Regions from separate parts of the Anaerostipes sp. PC18 genome, predicted to be linked through region 1. Evidence: riboswitches for the same ligand, from Rfam matches in the RefSeq annotation. Region 1 holds a riboswitch; the other holds the start of a gene.
The links. Region 1 has a riboswitch for ZMP and ZTP ahead of P8F77_RS13665 (IMP cyclohydrolase). Riboswitches for the same ligand answer to the same signal wherever they lie in the genome.
Positions count from the first base shown of each region.

Region 1 (16,426 bases):
AGCTTTTCCCTGTGGAGATCAACCGTGCAGGCTACGCGGAACTTTTAAGGGTTCCCGGCATCGGGACCAAATCCGCCTACCGTATTGTCAAGAGCCGCAGACAGCGCTCCCTGACATTTGAAAATCTAAAAAAGATCGGTGTCGTCCTGAAACGGGCAAAATACTTTATCACCTGTAACGGAAAGATGATGTTTCATATCCCAATCGAGGAGAACTTCATCACCCGCCAGCTGATCGGAGAGGATTACAAAAAGTCCTGGGAGATCGACCATCCCCAGACATATGAACAGCTGTCCCTGTTTGACGATCAGAATTTTTCATCGAGCCCCTCAGCCGAGGACACCTGTAAGTCTCTGAGCGGCCAGATATAAGTCCAGAGGCCTCTTCAGAGCCGGCTGATTTTAATGGAGAAAAATATATGATAATTTTTACCTGCAAAGATACTTTTGAAGATATGATGTCCTGTATATACACTGCCTGGGCATCCCGCTTAGGCCACAAAAATATCCGCCTCAAAACCGAACCCATAGGGAATCTCGAACTGTTCTGTGATTACCGTCATGTAGATCACGATCCCAATCAGACCGCCAGTGTCATCCGTTCCATACAAAAAAAGATTTCTTTTCGCGCTTACCAGATGGTATACCGCGCTGCCATGTCTTTTCAGGAAGAAAAACTGGATATAATCTACCGGTTCCTGATCTATGGTTTTCACTATGGGCCTTCCGTTGTAAATATGCTGCAGGAGCCTGCTGTAATGAATCTGTTTGAACTGGACCGGAAAGTCCTAAATGAAGCCCATCTGTTCCGGGAATTTCTGCGTTTTTCCGAAATAGACCATGTTCTTATCTCCCATATTGAACCCAAGTGTGATGTCCTGACCATCCTGGCTCCCCAGTTTACGGACCGCATGCCCTCCGAAAACTGGATGATTATCGACGATAACCGATGGACTGCCGTCGTCCATCCCTGTGATCAGGACTACTATATGACCACCCTCTCAGAGGATGAGTTAAACCGACTGAAGACCTCTGAAATTTCGGATATTTACACAGACCTCTGGAAAGTATTTTTCGAGACTATCGGCGTAGAAGCCAGAAAAAATCCCCGCTGTCAGAGAACCATGATGCCACTCTGGTACCGCAAACACATGACAGAGTTCCTGTAATCTATTTTATTTCTTGACTCTCACGCGGCGTGATAGGCTATTCTATATTTACCAGGAGGAGACCAGGATGAAAACAGTAAGAGAAGTAAGCAGATTAACCGGTGTCAGTGTACGCACTTTCGACTATTATGACGAGATCGGACTTTTATGTCCCGACCGTGTCACAGAGGCTGGCTACGGGCTGTACGTCACCCGGGCACTGGAACGCCTTCAGAATATTTTACTGTTCCGGGAACTTGAATTCTCTTTAAAAGACATCAGAGAGATCCTGGACCGTTCGGATTTTGACCGACAAAAAGCATTAGATCAGCAGATATAGCTTTTGAGGATCAAAAAGGACCGGCTGGAACATCTGATCGACTTCGCTCTTGTAATTCAAATGTTAGGAGTGAAATCATTGAATTATCAGACATTGAACGAAGAAACGCTGGAAAGCTATAAATCCGAGGCCAGAAAAAGCTGGGGCGGTACCGATGCTTTCTACGAAGATGAACAAAAGACACAGGATTATACAGAGGAGGACCGGAAGGTCATGAATACAAAGTTTATGGCAAACTTTGCGGAATTCGGCCGTCTCATAAACAAAGATCCGACCTCCGAACCTGTGATGACAGAATGAAAAAGTCTATAGACCGTGCCGGCGGAGAAGGAACCGCCAAATTTGTTTCCAAAGCAATCCTCATCTACTGCCAGACGCATTCATAAGCTTAAGAAAGGAGAAAAACCATTGTGGTTCCTCTCCTTCCTGCTATACTTTAGTGATGGAATAAACGGATTTTCGTAAAACACATCACCATATTATATTTATTGCATGTTGCAATGACATGGTCGTCTCTGATAGAGCCACCCGGCTCAGCCACATAAGAAACGCCGCTTTTGTGTGCCCGTTCGATATTATCGCCAAACGGGAAAAATGCATCTGATCCAAGTGCCACACCCGTCATCTGATCCAGCCATTCACGCTTTTCTTCTCTTGTGAACACTTCCGGTTTTACTTTAAAAATAGTTTCCCATGCTCCGTCGGCCAGAACATCCATATAGTCGTCCCCGATATACAGGTCAATGGCATTGTCACGGTCCGCACGGCGGATGCCGTCCACGAACTCAAGTCCCATGACTTTCGGAGCCTGGCGCAGATACCAGTTGTCGGCTTTCTGTCCTGCCAGACGGGTACAGTGAATTCTGGACTGCTGTCCCGCACCGATGCCGATCGCCTGTCCGTCCTTTGCGTAGCATACTGAATTAGACTGGGTATACTTTAATGTAATCATTGCAATCGCCAGATCGATTTTGGCAGAATCAGGCAGTTCCTTATTCTCCGTCACGATATCGTTAAAGAAATCCTTATCAATGTTCAGTTCATTTCTGCCCTGTTCAAAGGTAACACCAAACACTTCTTTGCGCTCTACCGGAGCCGGCACATAATCCGGATCGATCTCGATCACATTGTAGTTTCCCTTTTTCTTTTCTTTTAAAATTTCAAGTGCGTCTGCGTCGTATCCCGGAGCAATCACTCCGTCAGACACCTCTCTTTTTATAATCTTGGCCGTTGCCGCATCACACACATCGGAAAGTGAAATGAAATCTCCAAAAGAAGACATGCGGTCGGCACCTCTCGCCCTGGCATACGCATTGGCAAGAGGAGTAAATTCCATATCCATGTCATCTACCCAGTAAATCTTCTTTTCCACATCGGTCATCGGAAGACCTACCGCCGCGCCAGCGGGAGAAACGTGTTTAAAGGAAGCTGCCGCCGGAAGACCGGTCGCCTTTTTCAGTTCCTTCACCAGCTGCCAGCCGTTTAATGCATCAAGGAAATTAATATATCCCGGTTTACCGCTTAACACTTTGATCGGCAGTTCACCGTCTTCCATGTAAATTCTTGACGGCTTCTGGTTTGGATTGCATCCGTATTTTAACTCTAATTCCTTCATGGTCTCCTCCTATTGATTCTTGTTCACGATCCTTGTTTCATATTCTCCTGTTTTGATATCGATATAACGCACAAACAGAGATACTTTGTTGTCCTCATTCAGACTTTCCCATACACGGTTTGTAAACGCATCAATATCATCGTCTAAAACGATTAATTTAGGCTCTCCCTCAAAACTTGGAAGCGGATCTCCGTCCTGCATATAGGTGTGGATAAAATGTCCCTCTCCGCTTACCGGATTCTCATAGGCAAATGTATAGCGGTTGCATGCATCCGGATTGCCGTTATTACTCTTTAAAATAGACATTGCATAGTTGTAGGTTCCGTTTTCCACATGCATAATGCCTGAAATACGCGGAGTATAATTCGGTGCATCCGGCTCAAACTCTCTCGTCCTCAATGCCTGTTCAAATGTCTGCTGTTTATCCATGAGTTCGTAGATTGTATCCGTCTGGTCTCCGTTGGTCACTATCGTCTTATTTCCAAGTACCTTAACCGGAGCATAGATGATAAGGCTCGGGTCACTCAGTTTTGATGGATCAAAAGCCTGTGTCCGGATGCCTTTTCCATCCTCGATAAACACACGGTTTCTGCTGTTCCCGCTTCTTCCCATGATAAAATATGCAGTCACTGCATAGGCCCCGTTTGGTGATTTTCCGATCACAATTCCTCTTCCAGGATATGAATTCCCTTTTAACTCGTTTTCTAATGACAACATCTTCATTGCCTTGCATCCTCCTTTTGTATCTGTGTGCAGCTTTGCGGAGAGGTTTTTATTCCATACGAAAGGTTCGCAGACCTTTTCAATGTAATAAAAGAGGCCGCCTGGGCATACTGAATAAAAGTTGCCCAGGCGGCCGGCATTTCTGCTGCCGTGCTCCCCGTGGTTTCTCCACTATCCGCCAGTCGCACAGCTTTCAAAATAAATATACACTATGATCTGTCATTTTTCAAGTCAAAATACTCAGTCCTGACAGCTAAAACATCTGAATCATCAGTTCTGCAGCCGCAGTATTGGTGACTGCCGGTACCTTGTGCACATCACAGACACGAAGCAGTGCAGACACGTCAGGCTCATGAGGCTGTGCGGTCAGTGGGTCCCGGAAAAAAACGACCAGTCCGATCTTTCCCTCTGCAATCCTGCCTCCCAGCTGCTGGTCTCCGCCGTACGGTCCTGAAAGATATTTCTTCACCGGAAGTCCTGTGGCTTCCTCTACCCGTTTTCCGGTTGTGCCGGTTGCGACCAAGTCATATTTTGCTAATGTCTCTTTATACTTCTTTGCAAATTCCACCATCTCGTCTTTTTTCTTGTCATGTGCGATCAATGCAATTATCATATCTTTATCCTCCTGATGTTTAATGACTGTAAGGCTAATCTACACTAAAGCAGCCATTTTTACAAGAGGAATATCTTTAGATCACCGTTTGAGAGATTTTACTTTGGAAAATTTACTGTAAATTTTCTTTTTCTTTATGGTCTGATACGATCTGATTTTAAAATAATATCTTTTCTTCTTTTTTAGCTTGCCTTTTGTATAAGATACTTTTTTTGCAGATACGGTTGCAATTCTTTTAAATCCGGAGGACTTTTTCCCGGACATATAAATCTGATATTTGGACACACCGGAAATTTTTGACCATATTATTTTAATCCCCTTTGATCCGCTCTTTTTCAGTTTCTTTATTTTATTCGTCTTTGGGATCACCGTAATTTTGCAGGAAGCCTTTTTTCCGTTTCCTGTTCTTCCGGAGATAACCGCTGTCCCTACCCTTTTGACCGTCACTTTGCCTGACGAACTGACGGATGCCACAGACGAACTGGAACTGGACCACTTAACTGCCGGATATGAGTTCTCAGGTTCTATGTAACTTTTCAGTATACAGGACGAACCTTTCTTCAGCGACAGAGACTTTTTGCTCAGTTTAATACTCTTTGCCGGAATACTGCTGATCAGGAAGTTTATATCCACATTTCCGTTAATGCCATTTACCGTACCTTTATTCGTACACTGCCACATAACATAGCTTCCGGAATAAGTACATAAACTATTATATTGTGCAATCCATCTGGGATACTTTTGAAATATCTTGTCTGTCAATTTCTTTTCAAACCAACTTTTATTTGCATATATCCCTACATTGCTATAACCGCTCGCCTTCAATCTTCCGGTGAAAGTCTCTGTAATCTGTGCCAATTTGGAATTTGAAAGCTTTGATAAAGAATCCTCCTCCAAATCGTAATAAACAGGATATGATAATTTTCTATCCTCAATCAGACGAATTACATGATCTGCCTCACTTCTGGCCTTTTCTACTGTATTTGCATAGGAATAAAGGTAAACTCCATAGGGGATACCCAGACGCTCACATTCTGATACATTCCGCAGCCATTGATTATCGTCTTGGTCTGTTTGATTCATTCCGTAGCCACACCGGATAATAGCAAAATCAATACCTGATGCTTTCACCCTCTCCCAGTCAATCGTCCCCTGATATTGACTGACATCTATCCCCTTCTTCACTGCTCCCGGAATCGGATTTCCCAGATCATTGACAAACATGCCGTTGACTTTATTCCAGGCATTTGAATATGTTTTTGAAGATCTGCTGAAAGACTGTCCGGAATATATCGGTATACCGTTTTTATAACGCCAGCTGTTCTCTTCTCCTTGTTCCTTCTTCTGCTTAGTTTCTGACTGATTACCATTTACGAATACCTGCAGTGTGGCCGACATCAAACTGACAGCCATAAACACCGCAAAAACTTTTCTTCATCATTTGCCCCTTTCAATAATCCTACATTTGTAGGATTATCATATCACAAGTTGTCTCAGTTGACTATATATTTTCATTCTCCTGTGATAAATTAAGAAAAACAAACGACAAAGGATGGGGTTTATATGAATCGTTTAAAAGGAAACAAAAGAGGCTTTACTTTAGTTGAATTAATCGTCATGCTGGTTATTCTGGCGATCCTGATCGCGTTGTTAGTGCCGACTCTGACCGGGTACATAGACAGAGCTAATATTCTAAGGGTCCCGGATGGAGCCATGAACAAGGCACCACCATAGATACAGTATTTATATATAAGTCCAGACAGCCTTATAATTATCTATCAGTATAAACCAAAAAACTACACCTATCAAAGACTCGATAATACCGTCACTTTCGAATAAATGCTTAAAAAAAGATCCCATAGGGCAATGTCATTAAGTTAATTTTATAATGATTAAAAAAATGAAGATATTTGTAGTTATAATCTACGGATATCTTCATTATAATCTGACATAATATATTCCTCCTTGCAATCAAGATATTTCTTAATTACAAGGGCCGCTTTCGCTACATCTTTATAGAATAAGCAGTGAAAGCGGCCACACATTCGAATCATTATGTCAACCATTTTTTACAAAACAAAAAGACTCCTATACCATTTCTGATATAGGAATCTTAATACATCATCTTAACTTAATGACATTGCCTGCTCAGGATCTTTTTTATTGCTTCATATTCCTATCTTTTTACTGATTTTATTGGACTGTAACTGCTGTAATACTTCGTTTTTCCAACTGTTTTATATGAACGTATTTTAAAATAGTAACGTCTGCCTCTCTTCAGCCCTTTTTTAGTAAAACTGAATGTTTTAGCCGATGTGGTTTTAATCCTCTTGTAACCGGAAGATTTCTTTTTTGACATATAAATCTGATATTTTGTAGTCCCGCTGACCTTAGACCAGGTAATCTTAATACTTTTCTTTCCGGATTTTTTTAGCTTTATAATCTTGTTTGTCTTGGGCCGGACAGTAACTTTGCAGACTGCTTTTTTCCCGTTGGATGTCTTCGCTGTGATCGTTGCTTTCCCCACGCCCTTTGCAGTAATTTTTCCCGCGGAAGAGACAGCTGCCACTTTTTTATTGGAACTGGTCCATGTCACAGTTTTATTGGAAGCATTGGATGGCGCGATTGATTTCTTCAATGTATAGGAAGAACCGTTTATGAGCTTCAGGCTTGTCTTATTCAGCTTCACCGAGGAGACAGCCGCCGTTTGCAGTGCATTGACGTTCCATGAGCCTATTTTAAAATTCAGATCTGCATTTGTACCGATTCCACTGACCTTTCCTGAATCTGTACTCTGCCACATATGATAATTTCCAGTATAATCACAGCGGTAATTATACTGTGCAACCCATCTTGGATATTTATCAAATACACTGCTTGTCAGCCGTGAAGTAAACCAGTATTTATTTGCATAAACACCGACATTCTTATAACCTGCACTGCCCAGTGTCTTTATAAAAGTATCGGCAATTTCTCCAAGTTTCTGATTTGACAATCCTCCCTGAAATTTCTCATCTTCCATATCATAATAAATCGGATAGGAAAGCTTCTTACCCTTGACCAGACGTATCACATGTTCTGCTTCGCTTTTTGCTTTCGTCGTATTAGTTGCATACGAATATATGTAAACTCCATAAGGCATCCCAATTCTCTCACATTCAGATGAATTATATGCCCATGTGGGATCGTCCTGGCTCTTTAAATTTTCACCATATCCAACTCTTATAATCGCATAGTCAATTCCGTCTGCTTTGACTTTATTCCAGTCAATTTTGCCGTTCCATTTGCTCACATCAATTCCCTTTGCAGTGGCATTTGGAATTGGATCTCCCAAAGAATTCAAAAACACTCCGTTTACATTTTTCCATGCATTTGAAACTGCTCTGGCTCCTCTGGCTGATATGGATGGACCTATTGGCTCCTGCTGTTTTACCGGTTTTCCATCTTTGAACCGCCAACTGTTGGCCGGATCATTTTCTTCCGCACTTTTTTCTTCTGCAAAAACAGAGGCACAGCTGACGGAAAAAATTCCAGCAGCCAATACGATTACTGAAACAAATACTGCAAGTTTATTCTTTATCCCCTTTACTCTCACTTGTCTTCTCCTTTTCACTTTATCAGTAGTATAACATTATTCCCCTCATTTTCAAAGCCCGATTACAAAGGAAATTTTTCCATCTGTATTCGTGTAACACAAGGTCGTAGAACTTTCCTATGAAATGAAAAAACCGCATCAGGATTTTTCCCATGCGGCTTTCTCTCTTACACTGATCAGACACATCCCATCCGGGACATCTCTCTCTTTAATCTTTTAATAATCTTCTTTTCCAATCTGGATATGTAAGACTGGGAGATTCCCATTAAATCGGCAACCTCTTTCTGTGTTTTCTCCTCCCCGTCCTTCTGGTTAATGCCGAATCTCAGCTCAATGATATTTCTCTCCCGGTCAGAGAGGATTTTCATGGCATTCAGCAAAAGCTTCCTGTCCACCTCATGCTCCAGGTCCCTGTAAATAATATCCTCGTCTGTTCCGAGGATATCCGAAAGCAGAAGTTCATTTCCATCCCAATCCACGTTCAGTGGTTCATCGATGGACACTTCCATCTTCGTCTTATTATTTCTTCTCAAATACATCAGGATTTCATTCTCAATGCATCTGGAAGCGTATGTAGCAAGCTTGATCTTTTTGGCCGGATTGAATGTGTTGATGGCTTTGATCAGTCCGATCGTTCCAATAGAGATCAAATCTTCAACACCGATCCCTGTATTGTCAAATTTCTTTGCTATATATACTACCAGACGGAGATTTCTCTCAATTAACTTTGCCCTTGCTTCCGGTTCCTCCGCTGTCCCGAGCTTATGTATCATCTTCTCCTCTTCCTTTGCTTCCAGAGGAGCCGGCAGAATTTCTGCACCCCCTATATAGTGGATTTCTTTTCCTTTCGCTAAAAATGTCCTCTTTTGGCATGTCACATTAAGTTTCAGCACTGTACAACCTCCCATTACCTTATCTGACCAGATCCGGATGAAGCAATAACTGATAGTGGCCGTCCCGGGAAAGCGGGCTCTCTGACAGTCCTATCAATCCTCTTTCTGCCATCCATGTCTGGCTGCTATTCTTGATCCTGATATTAGCTACAAGAATCCCCATCATCAGGCCGTCTTCCCTGCCAACCGTCCTGTACGGGATCATTCTTATATCTTTTAGCTTATGTTTTTCTATTAAAATGGTTAATGACTCATCTAAATATGGATCCAGTGCCTGTTCCTCCATGACGGAGACCGGGATCTTCTCTATCGGTTCGTATAAAAAATTCCCCGTATCCAAATAAGCAGTGACTCTGACCGTCTTGCCGAGGAGTTCAAATGATACCTGGTATAAAGAATCTTTCTGGCTCCTGATATTTTCCCAGACCGCACAGTACAAAAAAGCCAAGAGGAGAAACGCCGCAAAACAGCCGAAAATCCAGATATGGATGGATAAACGGTATTTAACGAAGCTCCACAGTCCGCCCAGCAAGGCCGAGAGTGCAAATAAATATCCGGAACATATCAGACTTTTCCTTAGAGAGAGCGGAAATGCAAGCCAAGAGGTCGCTCCGATGCTTGCCGCGAGAAATCCAAGCTGGACTGCCTGATTTCCTTCCGCCGCCCATGCCGTCAGACACCCGAGTCCGCTTCCGGCCGCTGATGCCAGCAGGATACGCCAGACAGAACTCTGTGATTTCAGCGAACTTCTTAAAATAAGCAGCAGCCCCAGAAGGACCAGCCACTGTTCCAAAAACATCATCAAAAAAAACATAAGCTTATTATAAAGAAAGAGGCGCACGTACTTTGTCAAAAAAGAGAAGTGACAGCTACGTTAATTCTACAAAAAAACCCGTATCCTGCCTTACGGCAAGATACGGGCTTGTCCCACGTATATTTTATTTTCTTCTGCTCTTTAATAAAAACTCCGGAATCACGATTTTTGAATCATGGTCCTCTACACTGGCAGTCTCCTGTTCTTTGCTCCCATATGTAGATTCTGATGTTTCGGCCGGCTCACTTTTCGGCTGGCTGCTGTAAATGGGCTGTCCAGAAAAAACGGGAGGAGGTGTGATGCTTTTCTTCTTAAATCCTGCTCCTCTGGCTCCTGCCTCAGACTGGATTCCCGTGGCAACGATGGTTGCGCTGATCTGGTCACCCATATCAGAGTTGACAGTACCGAAGATAACGTTGACTTCTTGTCCCGCAGTATCCTTCAAGTACTCTACTGCCTGCTGTGCCTCCAGCATACCCACATCTCCTGAGAAGTTGACGATGATATCGGTAGCTCCGGAAACCGTAGTCTCCAGGAGCGGGCTTTCCATGGCTGCCTTAATTGCTTCCAGTTCTTCATCCGCAACACCCATACCGATGTGTGCGATACCCTTGTCGCGCATAACCGTCTGGATATCTGCAAAGTCAACATTAATGAGTCCGGGATTGTAGATCATATCGGTAATTCCCTGAACACCCTGCTGAAGCACTTCATCAGCTTTTTTAAGGGCGTCCGGAATGGTTGTTTTCTTCTCGCAGATCTGAAGCAGCTTGTCGTTCGGGATTACGATCATCGTGTCTACCTGATCCTGAAGACGCGCCACTCCCGCGACAGCATTGTTCATTCTGGGCTTTCCTTCAAAGGTAAAGGGCTTTGTGACAACACCGACGGTCAGAATCCCAAGAGACTTTGAAATCTCGGCAATCACGGGCGCTGCTCCAGTACCTGTTCCGCCGCCCATACCGCAGGTGACAAAGACCATATCGGCACCCTGTACCAGCTGAGTGATCTCATCTCGATTTTCTTCCACCGCGGCCTCTCCGATCTCTGGTTTTGCACCGGCACCGAGACCTTTGGTCAGCTTTTCTCCTATCTGGATCTTCGTAGAGCACTTGCATAAAGACAGGGCCTGCCTGTCCGTGTTGATTCCTACAAGTTCCACTCCCTGTATATTTTCGTCAACCATGCGGTTAACTGCATTGTTGCCGGCTCCCCCGACTCCAATGACTAAAATTCTGGCTTGTGTGCTTTCTACATTCGGCATAATCTCGACCACGATGCTCCTCCTTCAATCTCTATCTCAAATTTTCTTATACTCATCCATACTATTTTTCATGTTATCTTCTTACATGATACAGTTTTTCTGTTAAACTTTCAACTACTTTTTCTTCTTGAAAATCGCAATTGGATTGTCCTTTGTAAAATATTTCATCGAGATGGTTCCCTTCCTTCCTTTCATCTTCGGAAGGATTCCCGTAAGCTCTGTAAGTTTCAAGTCCAGCTCCTGGCTGTTCCACAGATTAATCGTTAAATCTCCGCTGATCAGGAGGGCTTGCCCCTCTGCATTGAAATGGATCTGGCTTACCGGAAGTTCATACTTGTCGATGGCCATGGTAATTTTTAGTATCTGCTCAAATACGCTGGCCTTCTTCTCCGGTATTTTTTCACCGAGTGCAATTTTTTTATAATTCAGCCCTGTGACCAACGGCACATCATCATAGTGCTTCTCATAAATTTCCAGCGCATATCCTTCCTTGTCGAAATAAACATATTTCCCGTTATAATTCAGACACCCGGCCCTTTTTTTTTCATTGACCTGCACCGTCACCCGATCAGTTCCCTTAAGAGTTATCGTTACAGAGTCTACGAACGGAAGCGTCTTTACAGGTGCAATCTTATTTCTCAGAAACAGAATCAGCCCGTTGCCCGTGTATGTATTTTTCTTCAGTGCGGCCTCTATCTCACCCTCTGTGTAATGGCTGTTCCCTTTTATGACAATCTTTTTCGTCTGGAATACTGCAAATAAAATAATACAGAGAATAAGCAGCAGGCCGACAATGCAGCCGATAATTTTTTTCTTATTCCCAGGGCCCTTCTGCTGCTTTTTGGCCTGACTGATTGTAATTATCTTTTCATTTTTATCCATAATCAGTTCCTCTACATGCGTATTTTCCTGGATACCGATAAGACCAGCCCCATCTCCGCCATAACCACCAGGATCGAAGTTCCGCCGTAACTGATAAACGGCAGAGGGATACCGGTCGGAGGGATCGTATTTGTTACAACTGCAATGTTGATAAATACCTGCACTCCGATATGAATCATAAACCCGACCACGATCAGGGACCCGAACAGATCATCCGAATTCATGGCGATCAGAAGCATTCTCCATATTAAAAGCATAAACAGAAGGATCAGGCAGACAGCTCCGAATAAGCCCAGCTCCTCACAGATGATCGAAAAGATCATATCATTGTGGGATTCCGGTATGAAGCCCATCTTCTGCATACTCTGGCCCAGGCCCTTCCCAAACAGGCCTCCGGAACCTATGGCGTACAGTGCCTGCATCGTCTGAAGTCCTTTTGGGTGTGTCTCTGGATTTTTCCATATCGCCACACGTTCATTCCGGTAACTGTTGGAAAACGTCAGGTAAAGCACTAAACCGGCGACACCCGAAAGGGCAATCCCCAGAAGTTCTTTGGTTTTCGGACTTACCACAAAAATCATAACCCCTACCATTGCTGTCAGAACGATAGCCGTACTGAGGTTCTGATAGGCAACCAGGCCGATAATCGGCAGACATCGTATGATGACTTTCACAGCAGCAGCCATGGTACGCATCCGATGGGCATTCTGTGATAATATGTATGCCAGATAGATCACAAGGAAAATTTTTGCGACTTCGGAAGGCTGGAACTGGAATCCTCCGATGGAAATCCAGCGCACAGCTCCTTTTTTAGCGGCACCGATAAATAGTACGATGATCAAAAGTGCTACGCTGAGGCCGTAGCAGCCATAGGCAATGACCTTTGCGTTGAGAATCCTGTAGTCAAACCATGTGAGTGCTGCCATAAAGACCGCTCCTACTCCAACTGCAAAACACTGCCTGATCAGCCAGTGATATGGATTCCCGAAGTTCAGCGTACTCTTATATGAACTTGTACTAAAGATCATAATCAGGCCGAATCCAACGAGAAACATCACGATAAAAAGCATCGGATAATCGAGATAACGTCGCTTTGGCATGTATTTTTCACTGACTCTGCTTTCTTTCAAATCTTAGCGCTCCTTTAATTTTTTTACATACTCCTTAAAGCGGTCGCCCCGTACCTCATAGTTCGGGAACATACCCCAGCTTGCACAGGCCGGAGATAAAAGGACTGCGTCACCGGAAACTGCATGCTGTGATGCATACTCCACTGCTTCTTCCAGAGTATCTACATATACGATTTGGGAAAAACCGTGGGCTTCGGCTGTTTTACCGATCTTCTCTGCCGTCGCGCCCAAAAGGATGAGTTCCTTCACTTTGCCGTCAAAGGCCTCGATCCAGTCATCATATTCTGCTTTTTTATCATACCCTCCCCCGATCAGGAACGTCGGACGGTTCATGGCCTTGATCCCTTTGATGGCGGCATCGGTGTTAGTTCCCTTAGAATCATTGTAGTATGCAACATCTTTAATGGTATCTACATATTCTATGCGGTGTTCCACTCCTTTAAAACCAGAAACTCCCTGTCTGATCTGCTCTGACGGAACTCCCATATAGTGGGATACGGCAATCGCCGCTAAAATATTTTCATAATTATGCCCGCCCAGAAGGTTAATATCGGCTTCTGTACATATGGTCTGCACTGTTTTGTTTTCTGCAAGCATGAAAGATCCGTCTTTAAAATAGACTCCTTCTTCCAGTTCATGGTCCAGGCTGAAAAATACGACCCTGGCTTTTGCCCTCTCTGCCATATTTCTGGTCACTGCGTCTTCATAGTTCAGCACCATCACCTGATCCCCGGTCTGATTCTTTCCAATGGATTCCTTTGTCTTTGCATAGACTTCCACTGTACCATGTCGGTCCAGATGGTCCGGTGTAATGTTTAAAACGGCCGAAACCTGGGGGCGGAAGTCCTGTATCGTTTCCAGCTGAAAACTGCTGATCTCGGCCACAATAACGCTTTCGTCTTTTGTATCCAAAGCAACGCTCGTATACGGTGTTCCAATATTCCCAACCACATACACGTCGCTGTAAAAACACTTCATGATTTCTCCCACCAGCGCTGTGGTCGTTGTTTTTCCATTCGTGCCTGTGATAGCCGCAATCTGTCCCCTGGAAACATGAAATGCAAGTTCAATCTCACTCCAGACAGGCTTGCCGGACTCCATAAACTGCCTTGATACCGGGGCGTTGACAGAGATTCCGGGACTAAGTACTAAAAGATCAAATTCTTTTTCCTCTTCCGGTCCGAGTTTTCCGAGAATCAGCGGAATCTGTTTCTTTCCTTCCAGTTTGTCATAGACATCCTGTGCCTTCAAGTGTTCATTTCCGTCATAAAGACTGACAGATGCCCCGGAACGGATCAGGAGGTTGGCAGAACCTATTCCGCTCTTCCCCGCTCCCGCAACTAAAACCTTCTTATCTTTTAATGTCATTTACTGCTCCTTATCTAAATGGCGATCAGGCCGATCAGACATAAGATTGCTGTGACGATGGCAAATATGGCAACAACTTTTGTCTCCGGCCAGCCGGACAGCTCAAAATGGTGATGGATCGGCGCCATCTTAAAAACTCTTTTTCCTGTTTTCTTAAAATAAACTACCTGGATCATAACCGATAATACCTCGATCATGTAGATGAAGGCCACAAGCGGCACGAACAGAGGAAGCCTCAGCATAACCGCTGTGGCAGCCACGAATCCGCCCAGCGCAAGGGAACCTGTGTCTCCCATGAATACCCTCGCAGGGTAAACATTGAACACTAGGAATCCAAGCAAAGCCCCCACGGTGGCACAAGTGATCGGCCACAATCCCGGATCATTTCCGGAGATACCCGCTCCGATGGCTACAACCGTAAAAAAGGTAGCGATCAAAACAGTGACACTGGATGCAAGACCGTCCAGTCCGTCCGTAAAGTTGGCCCCGTTGACGGTTCCCAGCAGGATGATAAAGATAGCGGGAACAAACAGTGCTCCTAACTCCAAATATTTTCCGTGCGAAAAAGGGATCAGCATGGAGGTTCCGATATCTGTATGATTGATCAGATAGTATGCAAACACTCCGGTCACAATGATCTGTCCCAGCATCTTCTGCCAGGCCCTGAGTCCAAGGTTTCTCTTCATCACGACTTTGATATAATCATCGATAAAACCGATGAAACCGAATCCGAGGGTGACAAAGAGAACCGGTATAATGTTCGGATAATCTTTCACATAAAACAGAGAAGCCACAATGATTCCAAGCAGGATAATCAGGCCTCCCATCGTCGGGGTCCCTGACTTCTTCAGGTGGGACTCGGGTCCCTCTCCCCGGATGAACTGGCCGAACTTCAGCTTCTGTAAATATTTAATCATCATCGGGCTCAGCACCACGCTGACGAAGAATGCAATTAAAATTGGTTTTACGATACTATAATTCATGCTTTCACCTCATTTGTTTTTCTTATCTTTTCAGTATATCTTTATTTCTTTGTTTTATCAACCGTATAATCCTTGGAAATTCCAAGATAAGGAAGTGCAACTTTAAATACCTCCCGGACCACCGGCGCTGCGATGGCTCCTCCGTAATAAGTTCCCTTCGGCTCGTCGATCATGACCAAAGCCATCACGGTTGGATGTTCTGCCTTTGAAAAGCCTAAAAATGAGGAAATATATTTCCCTGTTCCGCGGGGCAGCTTTTCACTGGTCGCAGTCTTTCCTCCTATGGAATATCCTTCGATCTTGCAGTTCCTTCCGGAACCGTCTGAAACCACTGCCTCTAAAAGTTCTCTCATCGTCTCGGATGTTTCTTTCTTAATCACATGTTTCTTTTTAGCAAATTCAAAAGTCTTGACTGTCTTTCCCGATGAATCCACTGCCTTCATGCCGAAATGCGGCGTTACAAGAGTGCCCCCGTTGACTGCGGCGCTGGCAGCCCTCATCAGCTGAAGCGGAGTGATCTGGAAGGACTGCCCGAAAGACATCGTCGCAAGTTCCACGGCCCCCACATTTTTCTTGTTGTGCATAATAGAGTTTGCCTCACCCGGAATATCAATACCGGTCTTTTCAAACAGCCCCATCTGGCGGAATATCGTATACATGCCGTCTACTCCGACCCTGGCTCCGACTTCCATGAAAACCGGGTTGCATGAATTCATAACGCCCTCCTTAAAAGTCTCGGCTCCGTGGCCCGTTGTTTTATGGCAGCGGATCTTCCTGTCTTCTACGATCCTGAATCCCGGACAGCTGAAGTGGTCCGTCACTTTTACCTTGCCAAGCTCCAGACCGGCGGTTGCAGTCACAATCTTGAAAACAGATCCCGGTTCATATGTATCATTGATACATGTGTTCCTCCACATTTGGTTCAGCAGCTCCTGCCTCTTCTTTCCTGTGGTATTCTCTTTTTTCCCTTTCAGTTTAAACGGTTCGTTTAAATTGTATTCAGGAGTGTTGACCATGGCATAGATCTCTCCGTTTTGAGGATTCATGATAATCATGGAA
Region 1 covers NZ_CP121164.1:2,509,853-2,526,278, forward strand. The annotation lists gene P8F77_RS13640 (putative DNA modification/repair radical SAM protein) at 1-371, shown strand, start outside; gene P8F77_RS13645 (TIGR03915 family putative DNA repair protein) at 419-1,168, shown strand; gene P8F77_RS13650 (MerR family transcriptional regulator) at 1,236-1,487, shown strand; gene P8F77_RS13655 (TipAS antibiotic-recognition domain-containing protein) at 1,491-1,787, shown strand; gene P8F77_RS13660 (phosphoribosylaminoimidazolecarboxamide formyltransferase) at 1,924-3,102, opposite strand; gene P8F77_RS13665 (IMP cyclohydrolase) at 3,112-3,825, opposite strand; ZMP/ZTP riboswitch at 3,942-4,021, opposite strand; gene P8F77_RS13670 (methylglyoxal synthase) at 4,079-4,438, opposite strand; gene P8F77_RS13675 (glycoside hydrolase family 25 protein) at 4,520-5,851, opposite strand; gene P8F77_RS13680 (type II secretion system protein) at 6,002-6,172, shown strand; gene P8F77_RS13685 (GH25 family lysozyme) at 6,615-8,033, opposite strand; gene sigE (RNA polymerase sporulation sigma factor SigE) at 8,210-8,941, opposite strand; gene P8F77_RS13695 (sigma-E processing peptidase SpoIIGA) at 8,946-9,740, opposite strand; gene ftsZ (cell division protein FtsZ) at 9,865-11,004, opposite strand; gene P8F77_RS13705 (FtsQ-type POTRA domain-containing protein) at 11,119-11,886, opposite strand; gene P8F77_RS13710 (putative peptidoglycan glycosyltransferase FtsW) at 11,898-12,956, opposite strand; gene murD (UDP-N-acetylmuramoyl-L-alanine--D-glutamate ligase) at 13,020-14,384, opposite strand; gene mraY (phospho-N-acetylmuramoyl-pentapeptide-transferase) at 14,399-15,367, opposite strand; gene P8F77_RS13725 (penicillin-binding transpeptidase domain-containing protein) at 15,409-16,426, opposite strand, start outside.

Region 2 (16,426 bases), 640 kb from region 1:
ATGGAGAACTTCAGATTTGATCTCTGCTTTATGGGTGTTGTCGGGGCGGATATAAAAGGAAATGAAGTCACTACCTATGTTCCGGAGGACGGAGCTATGAAGCGGAAGGCCATTGATAAAAGCCGCAGAAGATATCTGGTGATGGAGACAAAAAAGTTTGATTTCCAGGCAAATTATGTCTTCACAGATTTCACACAGGTAGATGGGGTGATCTGTGAGAAGGAGCCTCAGGAAGAGATAAGAGAAGTGCTGAGAGAATATGGAACAGAGATCATAGCATGACAGTTCCTGTATGATCTCCGCTCGATTTTTGAAATGTATGGATAAATAAGATCATAGGCAAAGTATCTGTAAAATATGGACAGATACTTTGCCTGTTGTATTGATTCGCTGATTTTAAAAGCTTTTTTAAATTTGTACCACCCTGTCCACCCAGCCGCGGTAAAAATTCTCTTCATGAGATACAAGAAGTACGGTGCCCGTGAATTTTTTCAATGCGTCTTTCAATGCTTCTTTGGCCGCTGCTTTTGAATACAGCAGGTTCATTTGCTCCTCTTTTATATAAAGAGACTGGAAAGCAGATTTTAAAAAATCTGAGATCGTTATGTTATGTTCCCCTTTGTTAAGCTGGAATTCTGCTTCTTTAAAAAGCTGTTTTTCGCCGAATGAATGTGATAAATCTTTAATATCTAATAAGCTCATGATGATCGTGATCCTTTCCTATCATATAAAAAGACAGAAGACAAAATACATTACTGTATCTGCCTTCTGCCGTATCTTAGAGACGGTGTATTATAAAACAACAAAAGGCCGCGGACAAAACATTGTCCGCAGCCTTATAGCATGGGATTTTTCGGGAAAACGGGTATCCAAATAAGAACTGCTCATGCAGCCGCAGATGATTCTTGATTCGGATCTGTCTACCGATGAAATCTTAAAGCGGGCAGGTGCCGCCATACTCTGCAAAATGTCCTACATCCCTTCGTGGAATGTTCGTCTCACAACCTCTTCCTGCTGTTCTCTGGAAAGCTTATTAAAGTTTACCGCATATCCGGAAACACGGATCGTCAGTGTCGGATACTTGTCCGGATGTTCCATTGCGTCAATCAATGTCTCGCGGTTGAATACGTTGACATTCAGGTGATGAGCGCCCTGTACAAAGTAACCGTCCAGGATATTTGCAAGATTTTCTTCTCTCTGGCCCTGATCTTTTCCTAAGGCCTCCGGTACAATGGAGAAGGTGTTGGAAACACCATCCTGGCATACGTCGCGGTAAGGGATCTTGGCTACGGAATTTAGAGAAGCCAGAGCGCCGCTGTTGTCCCGTCCGTGCATTGGGTTTGCACCAGGAGCAAGAGGCTCTCCTAATTTTCTTCCGTCTGGTGTGGAGCCCGTTTTCTTTCCATACATAACATTGGATGTGATGGTAAGCGCAGATAATGTATGGATGGCATTTCTATAGATCGGGTGTTTCTTTAATTCCTCAGAGAATAAAGTGACAGTGTTGACGGCCAAGTCGTCTGCCCGGTCATCGTCATTGCCGTATTTCGGGAAGTCTCCTTCAGTCTCAAAATCTACAGCCACACCGTTTTCATTGCGGACCGGTTTTACAGCGGCATATTTGATCGCTGATAAGGAGTCTGCCGCGATGGAAAGACCTGCCACGCCGTATGCTGCGATACGCTCCATATTGGTATCGTGCAGTGCGAACTGGCTCGCCTCGTAGGCATATTTGTCATGCATATAATGGATGATATTTACTGTGTCAACGTATAATTCGGCCACATAAGAAAGAACCTTTTTGTAGTTTGCCCAAACTTTTTCGTAGTCCAATACTTCATCGGTGATCGGCTCGATGCCCGGAATGACTTCAATCCCCTTTTTCTCATCGATGCCGCCGTTGATTGCATACAGCAGGGACTTGGCAAGGTTGCAGCGCGCTCCGAACAGCTGGGTCTGTTTTCCGACTTTCATAGCAGACACACAGCAGGCGATAGCATAATCATCTCCGTAAATCGGTCTCATGACATCGTCATTTTCATACTGGATAGAGTCTGTGTCAATGGAAACTTTGGAGCAGAACTTTTTGAAGTTCGCCGGAAGCTTTTCAGACCAGAGGACAGTCAGGTTCGGCTCCGGAGCTGTTCCCAAATTATAAAGAGTATGGAGATAACGGAAAGAAGTCTTTGTTACAAGCGGTTTGCTGTTGATTCCGATGCCGCCGATGGACTCTGTGATCCAGGTAGGGTCTCCTCCGAATAATTCATCGTACTCCGGTGTCCTTAAATGTCTTACAAGACGAAGCTTGATGATAAACTGGTCGATCAGTTCCTGGGCGTCTTTCTCCGTCAGAACGCCGTTTTCCAGGTCGCGCTGAATATAAATATCAAGGAAAGTGGAAGTACGTCCGAGGGATGTAGCCGCACCGTTGTTTTCTTTTACACCGGCAAGATAAGCCATATATACGGCCTGAACAGCCTCTTTGGCGTTGGATGCGGGTTTAGAGATATCCACTCCGTAGGAAGCAGCCATTTCTTTGATCGCTCCTAAAGCACGGATCTGCTCGGATACTTCCTCTCTTGCACGGATGCGGTCTTCGCTCATCGGTCCGTCTAAGGCATCCAGATCACGTTTCTTTTCTTCAACGAGATAATCAATTCCATAGAGGGCGGCACGGCGGTAGTCTCCGATTACACGTCCTCGTCCGTATGCATCCGGAAGCCCTGTCAAAAGACCGGCAGTCCTTGCAAGTCTTGTGCGCTGCGGATAAGCGTCAAAGACACCTTCGTTGTGTGTCTTGCGGTATTCATTGAAGTGACGGTCAATTTCCGGATTCAGCTTGTATCCGTACTGCTCCAGAGAAGAATGGGCCATTCTCTTTCCGCCGTATAAGTTTACGATACGTTTTAACGGAGCATCTGTCTGAAGACCGACGATGACTTCATTTTCTTTGTCGATATATCCGGGAGCGAAGTTTGTGATGCCGGAGATGATGTCAGTTTCTACATCTAAAACTCCGCCTTTTTTTGTTTCTTCGGAAAGCAGTTCTTCGCATTTGTTCCACACTTTTTCCGTTTTTTCTGAAACACCTGCCAGGAAAGAGTCATCGCCCTCATATAACGTATAATTTTTCTGTATAAAGTCCCTTACGTTGGTTTCCTTTGTCCATTTTCCATCTTTAAAGCCATTCCATTCTTTTAACATTGTTTTCCTCCGTATTGATCAAAATAGGTTTTTTGAAGTTGTTTGGTACGTTCCTTGTCCATTGCCGGAACTCCTTTGAGTGGGTAAGAAAGATTCATTACCTCATATTTGTTGGCACCGAGCAGATGATAGGGAAGAAGCTCTACCTTTTCTACGTTTGGTATGCGGTCTATGTATTCCTTTAATTCCTGCATGTGCTCTTCGCTGTCTGTAAGTCCCGGAACTACGACATGGCGAATCCATAGTTTCGTGCTGTTTTGTTCCAATGCCTTTAGAAATTCGTTGAACCGCTCCATCGGTCTTCCTGTCATAGACTCGTAAGCCAGTTCGGTTATTTCTTTGAGGTCTAAAAGTACCAGATTCGTGTAAGAGAGGATCTCATCATAATCTCCCTGTCCGAAGCCTGCGGTGTCAATGCACGTATGGATACCTTCCTGTCTGCAGAGTTTCAGGGTCTTAAGCAAAAACTCCGGCTGCATCAGCGGCTCTCCGCCCGAAAAGGTCACTCCGCCGTTCTGTTTAAAGTACGGCTTAAAGCGGGAAATCTTTTTCACCAGTGCCTCCGGAGTTATCTCTTCACCGCCCTGAAACTCCCAGGTGTCGGGGTTATGGCAGAACTTACACCGAAGGGCACAGCCCTGGAAAAAGACTACGCTGCGGATGCCCGGGCCGTCCACTAATCCCATGGATTCCATGGAATGGATGTGTCCAACAATCATAGGAACCTCCTGTAAAAATGTTGATTGGCTGCCTGGGATACGAGTATAAGCGGTTTATGGAAGGACAAAGTAGGCAAGCCCACACCTCATCTTCCCAACACCCCACTCTTTGAGGGGCTTGACAACTTTGCGTGCCAGATGCGATTTGCCAAAAGCAAATAATTTCCTTACGCATCTGTGCACAACCCGCGGAGCGTTTTTATTTCATGGGGAAGGTCGTAGAACTTTCCTGTGAAATAAAAAAAGCCGCACGTCCAGGCAGAGTGCCCAGACGGTCGGCTAAAAATTCATTGTCATACTTCCTGTGGTAAACTCCACTTGTCCGTCAGTCATATGACTTATGTCTTTAAAATACTATACCTGGCACCGGAATGTCAACCCCGGAATCGAAATATTTAATGTAAAATTTTTAGCCGGCTCCATCATAACCTGGATGCTTCTGCCTGTCTACCGGGTATCTGATAAAAGTTTTCATGTTTAAAATTCAGAAAATCCGGGCATGTTCATAGTATGAAGAAGAAATCAAACATTTGGATGTTTTTCCTTGCCGCCGCAGTGATCTTCTCTGTGGTCTGGGCAAAAGAGGAAGACGACAAAGCGGATCAGAAAATAAAACAGGGAGTCGTGCGGTTCCATATACGGGCAAATAGTAACAGCAGGAAAGACCAGGCAGAGAAACTCCTGGTCAGGGATCAGGTAGTGGCATATCTGAAGCCCTGTATGGAGCAGGCCAAAACAAAAGAAGATGCAAAGAGAATCCTTGACAGCCGGAAAAAGGATATTGCCAAAGTGGCAAAGGCCACGCTGCAAAAGAGGGGAAGGGATCTTCCGGTCAAAGTCTATCTGACCAGAGAGAAGTTTCCCGAAAAAGACTATGGCAGCTACGTATTTCCCGAGGGAACCTACGATGCACTGAGAATTGATCTCGGAAATGCCAGTGGACATAATTGGTGGTGTGTCATGTTTCCGGACCTTTGCATTACCAAAGAGAGTGAAGCGGCAAAAGACGAAAATACCAGAAAAAAACTGGAGCAGCAGGTAGGAAAAAAAGGAGTGAAAAAGCTGGAAAGGAAGAAAGAGAAGCTGCCCTGGTTTTTGAAATGGCTGGAGTAGAGAGGTAATATTTACTAAATAAACATATAAAAAGTTAACTACTTTTTTCGTTGATATTTGTTGTAAAAATAGGTATAATAAAGTTACAAAGGTTTTAAAAATTTATAACAATACATTTTATTTCCAACACGGCTGAGAGGGGCAGAAAGTGAAGGAGATGGTATGGATGAAAAAGATTTCAAAGAGGCATACGGTATGGTAGATCAATTATTTTTATAGGTCTCTGCTGCTCATAACAGCAGGGATTCTGATGCTTTTGGCCTTCCTGCTGCTCCTCCGGTAACTGCAGACGATTACATATCAAAATACAAAGAGGGAATTTTACAGGTGTATTCTGTAAACTTTCCTCTTTTATTTCATTTCATAGGAAAGTTCTATGACCTTCCCTATGAAATAAAAACGCTCCGCGGGTTGTGCACAGATGCGTAAGGAAATTATTTGCCTGCGGCAAATTGCATCTGGCACGCAAAGTTGTCAAGCCCCTCAAAGAGTGAGGGGCTGGGGAGATGAGGTGTGGGCTTGCCCACTTTGTCCTTTCTCTGTGAGAAAGCAAAAAACATAAAGAGTGCACTATCTGGGAACCATAAAAACAAATGATGAAACAGGCACAACTTTTATGCTGCCCAAAACGTCTAATTATTAAATACGGATGTAAGGAGAATCTACAAATGAAGAAAAAAATAAAAAAAGATAAACTAAAAGAAATGAAGGATTTTTACCGTTCAGTCCTGCTGATTTCACTTGGCATCACTATGATCCTGATCTTCCAGGCAATGCTCATGTAGACAGAAAATCATGGACGATTCAGCTGATGAAAAAGACACGCCGCTAAAGCGTGTCTTGCGGTATGTATGTTTGGACTGCTTAATCCTCAGGCAAAGGTTTCTTTGCAGAGATCAACAGCAGTTTTTTCAGCTTATGTACACGAAACTTTGTGAGTCCCGCTGCCTTGAACATGCCAAGAATTTCATGAGTGGACGGCCGTTTCACCTTACAGGAAGGAAGAAGCCTGTCCGCCACGTTGCCGGTGATTCTTATTACCTCCGGGAATGCAACGACACCGATGTAAAGCCTTCCGCCAGGAGTCAGGAGATCGGCCGCTTTCTGAATGAACTCCGCCTGGTCGGGGAAGTGATGGAATGCGCTGCACACAGTTATGATGCGAAATGTATTGTCCTCAAAATCCAGGTCATCGCTGCTGCCTACCTGGAAATGCAGGTCGGGATAATCTTCACTGGCCCTGCGGATCATCTCTCCGGAGATGTCGACTCCATATCCTTCAGCGTTTCTCCAGCGTGTGAGTCCGGCGAGCAACGCTCCGGTCCCGCATCCCACATCCAGAATTTTATCATTGTCGCGGACACATATCTTTTTGATCATCTCCTGTTCCAGAGAAGCCGCCATCTTACCGCTGATGGTCTTTTCATAATTTTCAGCCTTTTTATCGTAAATTTTTGCAGAACGTTCTTTTACATTTTTCATAGGTACGTCCCCTCTTTCTTCATCTTACTCTATTATTCTTTACAATGATTATATCAGATAAACGAAAACATCCGCAACAGATAAACCCAAAATGTGAGGCTGACAGAAGAAAGTACGGTTGCAGCCACCACAATACTGGAAGTCAGTACATGGTCGTTGTCCATGGCCTTCGCCATTACATAGCAGCTCACGGTAGTCGGTGAGCCGAGCATGATCAGAATTGCGATCAGCCCTTCATTCCGGAAACCGAAAAAAACAGCAAACGGAAGAAAGATGAGAGGCAGTATAAAAAGCTTGATGACTGCGGCAGCCATCGTAGGCCGGATTTTTTTCAAAGCCTTTGCGCCCTCAAAACCTGCGCCGACACAGAGCAGTGCCACCGGAGTTGCGGTGACAGAAAGTTCGTTTAAGCATTTATCGATGATCGGCGGAAAATCCACGGACAGATAGGAAAACGGAAGTCCGGCAAGAATTCCCAGAATGATAGGGTTTTTTGCGATATTAATCAGCGCGGATTTCATGCTGCCTGTGCCGGAACCCGATCCCCTGACTGTCAAAACGATGACAGAAAAGATATTATAAAGAGGTACACTGGCAACGATCATCAGCGGTCCCATAGTAGAATGCCCGTAAATATTCTCGATGAAGGCGATTCCCAGGATGGCGGCACTGCCCCGGAAAGAGGCCTGGACAAACGCCCCGGTCATGGACTTGTCCTTTAAGAAAATTTCTGCAAAGATCCAGATGCCGGAAAACATCAGAGTGGTGACGATCATGCAGAAAAAAAAGTATTTAAGATCAAAGGCCTGTTTCAGCGGTGCACCGGAAATATCCCGGAATAAAAGGGCCGGGAGGGCCGCATTAAAGACAAATTTATTGGCCGTGTTTACAAAGTTTTCGTTAAACCATCCCTTTTCCTTCAGAAACCATCCGAGAAAGATCATAAAAAAGATAGGGACAGTCGAATTTAAGCTGAAAATAAAATCATTCATAAGTATCCTCCGGGTGAGATTATAGCAAATAAAAAAGAACAATTCAAACATGCCAATTTTTCTTGCTAAATGCAAATTGAGGTGATATAGTACCCTTGGATGGTATTCCTTAGAGAAATCATACCAGTGATCGAATCTTATGAAGGACATCACCTCAAGAAGGCAGGTGATTATTCCGTATGAAAGCAGGGTTTATCGGGGCAGGCAAAGCAGGCTGTTCCCTTGGCAGGTATTTCGTACATTACGGCATCCCTCTGGCAGGGTATGCCAGCCGCAGCAAGGCTTCAGCCCAGGCGGCGGCAGACGCAGCACACACACAAAGTTTTGATTCATTTGACAAATTATTATCAATGTGTGATGTTCTTTTCATTACTGTTCCCGACGGTCGGATCAAAGACGTGTGGGAGCAGATCAGAGCTTTTCCGGTCCGGGAAAAGTTTATCTGTCACTGCAGCGGTTCCCTAAGTTCCGCTATTTTCTCTGAAATAACCGAAGCAGGGGCTTACGGCTATTCTATCCATCCAATGTTTCCATTTAACAGTAAGAAAACTTCATATGAAGATCTTTCTGAAGCCTTGTTTACCCTTGAGGGTGACAGGGAGCACAGAGATCAGATGCTCTCATTTTTAAGCGTGTTGCCCAACCCGGTCGTGGAGATCGAGGCGGAGCACAAGGTTCGCTATCATGCGGCCGCGGTCATGGCGTCCAACCAGATGGCGGCGCTGATGAACCGGGCTTTAAGGATTCTTGAAAGCTGCGGATTCAGTGAGCAGGAGGGCCTTATGGCGCTTGCTCCTCTTGTCCGGCCGAATCTTGAAAATATTCTTCGTTCGGGGCCGAAAGTAGCTTTGACAGGACCGGTGGAGCGAAATGATGCAGCTACTGTGGAAAAGAATTTAAATGCTCTTTCCGGAGAAGAGAAGGAGATCTACCTTCCTCTGTGCAGGGAGCTGATAAGGATTGCGAAAAGCAAATATCCGATGAGAAGCTATGAACATATGGAGAGAATATTGGAGGAAGAACATTGAAGAACACAGTAAGTACATTTCAGAAGATGAAAGAAAAGGGAGAGAAGATCTCCATGCTCACAGCATATGACTATTCCACGGCCAGGCTGTTTGACGAGGCCGGCATTCATTCGATCCTAGTGGGAGATTCCCTGGGGATGGTTATGCTCGGCTATGACACGACGATCCCGGTGACTGTGGAGGACATGATCCACCACGGCGCTGCGGTTGTGAGGGGAGCAAAGAATGCGCTTGTCGTAGTGGATATGCCATTTATGTCCTACCAGACGTCTGTATACGATGCAGTGGTCAATGCCGGAAGGATCATGAAAGAGACAGAAGCTACGGCAGTTAAGCTGGAAGGCGGAAAGGACGTGTGTCCGCATATCGAGGCCATTGTCAAGGCTTCCATTCCGGTCGTGGCCCACGTAGGCCTTACTCCGCAGTCCGTAAACGCCTTTGGAGGATTTAAAGTACAGGGCAAAAGCAAAGAAGCGGCGAAGAAGCTTTTGGAGGATGCCCTGGCAGTAGAAGCAGCCGGAGCATTTGCGGTCGTGCTGGAGTGCGTTCCTGCAAAACTTGCAAAGCTTATTTCTGAGAAACTCCGCATTCCGACCATCGGCATCGGCGCAGGGGCAGACTGTGACGGTCAGGTCCTCGTTTACCAGGATATGCTGAATATGTACGGGGATTTTGTACCGAAGTTTGTAAAGCAGTTCGGAAACGCAGGCCCGGTCATGAAAGAGGCAGTGCAGGAGTATGTCAGGGCAGTAGGAGACGGGACATTTCCGGAAGAACAGCATACATTTGCGATCGACGACGATATTATAGAGAAGTTGTATTAAGGAGAGGATCATGAAGATTGTCAGTACAGTAGATGATGTCAGGAAACAGATAAAAGAATGGAAGATGCAGGGGCAGAGCGTCGGATTCGTGCCGACCATGGGGTATCTCCATGAAGGGCATAAAAGTCTGGTAGATTGTGCACGAAAAGAAAACGACAGAGTCGTCGTGAGTATTTTTGTAAATCCGATGCAGTTCGGCCCGGCGGAGGATCTGGCCGATTATCCGAGAGACCTGGAACATGACGCACAGATCTGTGAGAGTGCAGGGGCAGATCTGATCTTTCATCCGGAACCGGAGGAGATGTATGCCGGCGACTTTTGCTCTTTCGTTGATATGAGCGTTTTGACGGAAGGACTCTGTGGGAAAACAAGGCCGGTGCATTTCAGGGGAGTCTGCACGGTTGTCACGAAGCTTTTCAATATTGTCACTCCGGACAGAGCCTATTTCGGACAGAAGGACGGCCAGCAGCTGGCGGTGATCAGACGCATGGTGAGAGATCTGAATATGGATATCCGGATCGTGGGCTGTCCGATCGTAAGAGAAGAAGACGGACTCGCCAAGAGTTCCAGAAATACATATCTTTCACCGGAGGAAAGAAAAGCCGCATTGATTCTGAGTCAGGCGGTGCGGCTGGGAGCAGAGCTTGCAAAGACCGAAAAGGATGCTGAGAAGGTTGTCCTGGCTATGAAGGATAAAATACAGACAGAGCCGCTGGCAAGGATTGATTATGTTGAGGCGGTGGACGCTCTGTCCATGCAGCCGGTGAAGACACTGGAAGGCGGCTGTATGCTGGCTATGGCAGTTTATATCGGAAAAACAAGACTGATCGACAATGTGTTAGTGTAAGGAGAAAGATGATGAAGCTTACGATGTTAAAAGGAAAGATCCACAGGGCCACGGTGAGACAGGCAGAACTGGACTATGTGGGAAGTATCACGGTGGACCCCGAACTTTTGGAGGCAGCAGGCATTCTGGAATATGAAAAGGTGGCCATCGTTGATATCAATAACGGCAGCAGGTTTGAGACATACACCATTGCCGGAGAGCCCGGAAGCGGCATGATCTGTTTAAACGGGGCGGCGGCCCGGTGTGTATCCCAGGGAGACAAGATCATTATAATGTGTTATGCTGAAATGACGCCGGAAGAGGCAAAAGAGCATAAACCAAAAGTAGTGTTTGTAGATGACAATAATAAGATCACCCGTCTGACCAGCTATGAAAAACATGGCCGGCTGGAGGATATGTAGGAGAAGACTATGCTGAGTGGAAAAACAATCGTCTTGGGTGTCACGGGAAGCGTGGCGGCCTATAAGATGGCTAACATGGCGAGCATGCTGATAAAAAGGGGATGCGAAGTCCATGTGATCATGACAGAAAATGCAACCAACTTCATCAATCCCATTGCATTTGAATCACTGACCAATACAAAATGTCTGGTGGAAACCTTTGACCGGAATTTTCAATTTCATGTGGCGCATGTGTCACTGGCAAAGAAAGCAGATGCCATGCTGATCGCTCCGGCTTCCGCCAATGTGATCGGAAAGATCGCAGGCGGAATTGCAGATGACATGCTGACAACCACCGTAATGGCATGCAAAAGTCCCGTCCTGATCGCGCCTGCTATGAATACAAATACGTATGAGAACCCAATCCTTCAGGACAATCTTGAGAAACTCAGAACATACGGTTATACGGTTATCGAGCCGGCCAGCGGACATCTGGCCTGCGGGGATACAGGTGCGGGGAAAATGCCCTCTGAGGAAGTCCTCATGGCTTATATTGAGCGGGCTGTGCACCGGCCGAAGGATCTTGCAGGAAATAAGGTGCTGATTACTGCTGGACCCACGAGAGAGGCGATTTGTCCTGTGCGGTATATCACCAATCACTCGACAGGGAAGATGGGCTATGCCCTGGCAAAGATGGCAATGCTCCGGGGTGCTGATGTGACCCTGGTTACCGGCCCGGTAGAGCTTGAGCCGCCGATGTTCGTTACCACAGTGCCGGTTGTAAGTGCAGCCGATATGTATGAGGCTGTGATGAGCAGAAAAAAGGAACAGGACATCATCATTAAATCGGCGGCTGTGGCAGATTATACTCCGGCCCGGGTAAGCGATGAGAAGATGAAAAAGACCGATGGGGATATGTCCATTCCTCTAGTCCGGACAAAAGATATTTTACAGGAGCTGGGCCAAACAAAAGAAGAAGGCCAGTTTATCTGCGGATTTTCTATGGAGACCCAGAACATGCTGGAGAATTCCAGAAAGAAGCTTAAGAAAAAGCAGATCGACATGATTGTAGCCAACAATCTGAAGGAGTCCGGAGCGGGATTCGGGACGGATACAAATGTGGTGACGCTGATCACCGATGACCGGGAAAAACAGCTTCCCATCATGTCCAAAGAAGATGTGGCAGATGCCATTTTAGATTTTATTAAAACTTCATAAAACTTTATTCAAATACTCTTTTTCCCACCTTCCTATGATATAATAGAAGTACCAAAAGCAGCAGGAAGGTACGGGGTCATGAAAGTAGTGAACAAAGTAAGAATTATATTTTTGCCAGCGATTATACTGCCGATTTTCTTGATGGTAGTATCAATCGCTGCTTTAAGTGTAGGGTATATCCGCACAACCAACGAAAACATATATTCCAATGGAATCGAAGGATTCGCCAATCCATTGAAAACGATGAACAATGAGACGAAGTCCTGTTTCAACGACTTGAAGAGGAGTGCCATCGAGAATCCCGCGGCCTTTGAGGATACGGATTACCTGAACAGGATCAATCAGAGGTTAAAAGAAAAAGAGTCTTATCTGATCATCAGAAAAGGAAGGACAATCGTATATCGGGGAACAAAAGAAGATCACACCGAGACGGAGAAGAAACTTCCCGGGTTTGGGAGTGAGATCAGCAGCCAGGACAGCGGAGTATTTCTCGGGAAACCGGAAAATTTTCTTGTCAAGCAGCAGGACTTTCAGTATACCGACGGAAGCAAAGGCTCTGCGTTTATTCTGACAGATTTGGAGACAGTCCTGCCTCATTATAAGAATATTATAAGCCAGGTCTTCTTTTCGATTGTGGCGATCCTGATTCTTACCAGTTTTCTGCTTTCCTGGTTTATGTACTCTGAGTTCATAAGGCCGTTAAAGAAACTCAAAGAAGGTGCAGACCGGATCAAGGAGGGCAACTTAGACGACGATGTGGAGATCAACAGCAAGGATGAGATCGGGGAACTCTGTGCTTCCTTTAATGCCATGAGGGCGGAATTAAAAGAGTCTATTGAGGCAAGAATTATCTATGAAAAACAGAACCGTGACCTGATCAGCAACATTTCTCATGACCTGAAGACGCCGATCACAGCCATCAAAGGCTATGTGGAGGGGATCATGGACGGAGTGGCAGACACGCCGGAGAAGATGGACCGGTATATTAAGACGATCTACAACAAGGCCAACGACATGGATGTGCTGATCAATGAGCTGTCCCTGTATTCCAAGATCGATTCCAACATTATTCCTTATAATTTCAGGAAGATCGATATTAACGCCTACTTTAAAGACTGTGTGGATGAGATTGGTTCAGACCTGGAGCAGAAGGGAATGATGTTCTCATACAGCAACTACTGTTCCGCAAATGTAGCGGTGATGGCTGATCCTGAACAGTTAAAGCGGGTGATGAACAACATCATTAACAATGCCTGTAAGTATACCAATAAAGCGAAGGGCAAGGTCAGCATTACATTAAAAGAGCTGGACCGCAAGATCCAGGTTGCGATTAAAGACAACGGCATCGGTATTTCCAGGGAGGATCTGCCCAATATTTTCCGCAGAACCTACCGCGCGGATATGTCCAGGAATTCTGCCGGAGGCAGCGGACTGGGACTTTCCATCTGTAAGAAGATCATTGAAGAACATGGGGGAGAGATATGGGCGGAGAGCAAGCTGCGCTCCGGCACCACAATATTTTTTACATTAAATAAAATCGCAGACACCCAGGAGGAAGAGAGTAATGAGTAGAGTTTTAATTGTAGAAGATGAACTGGCCATCGCAGAGCTTGAGAAGGATTATCTGGAGCTGAGTTCTTTTGAAGTAGAGATTGAGACGGACGGAGAGAAAGGTCTGAAACTGGGCCTTACCGAAGATTTTGATATGATTATTCTGGACATTATGCTTCCGGGTGTGGATGGTTTCGAGATCTGCAAGCAGATCCGGGAGAAGAAAGATATTCCGATCCTGATGGTATCCGCCAAGAAGGAGGATATCGATAAGATCCGCGGACTGGGTCTGGGAGCAGATGATTATATCACAAAGCCGTTCAGTCCGAGCGAACTGGTTGCCAGAGTAAAGGCTCATCTAGAGAGATACCGCCGTCTGGTATCCAGCAACACCCAGGAAAATGATGTGGTGGAGATCCGCGGACTCAAAATTGATAAAACCGCAAGAAGAGTCTATCTGAACGGAGAAGAAAAGGCATTTACGACGAAAGAGTTTGACCTTTTAACTTTTCTTGCCAGCCATCCAAACAGGGTATTTACAAAAGAGGAATTATTTAATAAAATTTGGGATATGGAATCTCTCGGAGACATTGCCACGGTCACCGTCCATATTAAAAAGATTCGGGAGAAGATTGAACTTAACACTGCAAAGCCGCAGTATATCGAGACCATATGGGGTGTCGGATACCGGTTTAAGATGTAGGAGCAGTCATGAGAAGAAAAAGAGAAGTAAAGATACTTTACAAAGATCAGGATATTGCCGTCTGTGAAAAGCCGGCGGGGATGCCCACGGCCGATGACAAGAGCGGAGATATGGATGTATTTCACAGTCTTAAAAACCAGCTCTTTTTTGAGGAGAACCTTGACAGGGAACCGGAGCTCTATGTGATCCACCGGCTTGACCGTCCCGTGGGAGGCGTCATGTTGTTTGCCAGGACGAAGGAGGCGGCGGCAGAGCTGAGCCGCCAGATCAGGGAACATATATTTGAGAAGGATTATCAGGCCATTATAAACGGCTGGCTTCCTGAAGAGGACGGGGTATTTACGGATTATCTGTTGAAAGACGATAAGAAAAATACGTCCTGCACCGTGCCGGGGGAAACGCAGGGAGCAAAGAAAGCGGAGCTGTCTTACGAGGTTCTGGATATGGTGGAGACAGGGGAAGGGAAACTTACCTACTGCCTGATTCATCTCATGACCGGGAGACACCACCAGATCCGGGTCCAGTTTGCCGCCAGAGGCTTTGGACTTTACGGTGACACTAAATACAATAAGAAATTCCAAAAGACGAAGAAACAATACGAAGAGATAGGACTCTATGCTACCAGGATCAGTTTTCGGCATCCGGTGACCGGGGAGGCATGTACCTTTAAGGCGGAGCCGAAAGGGAAGGCATTTCTTATGCTGGAAGAGCTGGATGCCTGGTAGAGACACGAAAAGAGGGAAGGCGAAATGAAATTCAGGCCGTGCATTGATATTCATAACGGAAAGATTAAGCAGATTGTGGGAGGCAGCCTGTTAGACAAGGGAGACCATGCAGAAGAAAATTTTGTTTCCGTACATGACGGAAGTTTTTATGGTAAACTATACAGAAAGCACCGTTTATCCGGAGGACATATCATTATCCTGAACCCTAAAAGCTCAGAGTATTATGATGCGGATGTACGGGAAGCATTGGCGGCACTGCGTGAATTTCCGGGAGGACTTCAGGTTGGAGGCGGCATCACTGACGAGAACGCTTCCTTTTTTATTAAACAGGGGGCATCCCATGTGATCGTCACTTCCTATGTATTTTCCGGAGGATTGATCCGGCTTGAGCGCCTGAGACAGCTTTCGAATATCGTCGGGCGGGAGCATCTGGTGCTGGATTTCAGCTGCAGGAAGAAGGGCGGAGAGTATTATATCGTCACAGACCGCTGGCAGAAGTTTACAGATGTTATTCTTACAAAAGAACGCTTAGAGGAGATGGAAGAATACTGCTCGGAATTTCTCGTTCATGGGGTCGATGTGGAGGGAAAGGGACAGGGCATTGACGAGGAACTGGTCTGGATTCTCGGAAGCTACATGGGAAACCCTGTAACATACGCGGGAGGCATAAAGGACTTTGCCGACCTTGAACTGATCAAAAGAGAAGGAAGAAACAGAGTGGATGTGACCGTCGGCAGCGCTCTGGATTTATTCGGCGGGCCTATGGAATTTGAGAGAGTCCTTGGTTATTGTGATTGATATTGGAGGAATATATATGAAACTATGGTATGAAGCCAGCAATTTTACTATACAGCCCCATTGGGTGATTCCGTTTGCAATTCTCGGAGTGATCGGGCTGATCCTTATTTTTGCGTCTAAGAAATCCTTTTTTAAGCTGCTTGGTGGAGTCTGCCTTGTGATCTGTGCCGTGGCGGCTCTGAGATTCTGCTATGGGTATGTAAGGATCATCCACGCATATAAACAGGGGAACTACAAAACAATCGAAGGCTACGTAGAGAATTTTATTCCGGCGTCCAAGGGCGGGGAGACAAATGAAGATACGGAGCAGGAGAGCTTCGACATCAAAGGGTTACATTTTTCTTACGGAGACCGCTTTATTAAGAAATTCGGGTATCATCTGCCTTCTACTCAGGGAGGATACATTAAGAAAGATGGACAGTATTTAAGACTCGGCTACATTGACACCGAAGACCAGGGATATGTCATTGTCAGGATTGAAGAGCGCAGAGCAAAAAAATAGGTGAACAGGAAAGCTGTACTATCCTTTTTGGGTGGCACAGCTTTTATGTTATGAGGGTTATTTAGCCGGGAACAGCAAAAAGCTGCATCAGAGTGGTTTCTGCCGGGCAAGCTTCTGCAGGTCGGCGAAGCGTCTATCCATACCGGGGGAGCCTCCTGTGTAACAGAGTATGACTCTTTCAACGGACTGTTGACCATGGAGGAAATGGAACAAAAGATAGACAAAGAATGGAAAAAGCTCTGCATGAAATAACAAAAACGACCGGTCATATTTGATCGGCCGCTTTTGCGGGTATATGTCATATTTTTAATTCTTATGTTTCAATTCTTCCTATTTCCTG
Region 2 covers NZ_CP121164.1:3,149,014-3,165,439, reverse strand. The annotation lists gene P8F77_RS17040 (DeoR/GlpR family DNA-binding transcription regulator) at 1-282, shown strand, start outside; gene P8F77_RS17035 (hypothetical protein) at 409-702, opposite strand; gene P8F77_RS17030 (hypothetical protein) at 701-877, shown strand; gene pflB (formate C-acetyltransferase) at 973-3,204, opposite strand; gene pflA (pyruvate formate-lyase-activating protein) at 3,198-3,923, opposite strand; ZMP/ZTP riboswitch at 4,182-4,266, opposite strand; gene spoIIR (stage II sporulation protein R) at 4,434-5,036, shown strand; gene P8F77_RS17010 (class I SAM-dependent methyltransferase) at 5,901-6,518, opposite strand; gene P8F77_RS17005 (AEC family transporter) at 6,572-7,510, opposite strand; gene P8F77_RS17000 (DUF2520 domain-containing protein) at 7,690-8,538, shown strand; gene panB (3-methyl-2-oxobutanoate hydroxymethyltransferase) at 8,535-9,362, shown strand; gene panC (pantoate--beta-alanine ligase) at 9,373-10,209, shown strand; gene panD (aspartate 1-decarboxylase) at 10,221-10,610, shown strand; gene coaBC (bifunctional phosphopantothenoylcysteine decarboxylase/phosphopantothenate--cysteine ligase CoaBC) at 10,620-11,807, shown strand; gene P8F77_RS16975 (HAMP domain-containing sensor histidine kinase) at 11,886-13,379, shown strand; gene P8F77_RS16970 (response regulator transcription factor) at 13,372-14,061, shown strand; gene P8F77_RS16965 (RluA family pseudouridine synthase) at 14,070-14,786, shown strand; gene hisA (phosphoribosylformimino-5-aminoimidazole carboxamide ribotide isomerase) at 14,811-15,584, shown strand; gene P8F77_RS16955 (hypothetical protein) at 15,601-16,086, shown strand; gene P8F77_RS16950 (hypothetical protein) at 16,417-16,426, opposite strand, start outside.
Region 2: it holds a riboswitch for ZMP and ZTP, as region 1 does, so the genes downstream of both, pflA (pyruvate formate-lyase-activating protein) here and P8F77_RS13665 (IMP cyclohydrolase) in region 1, are expected to answer to the same signal.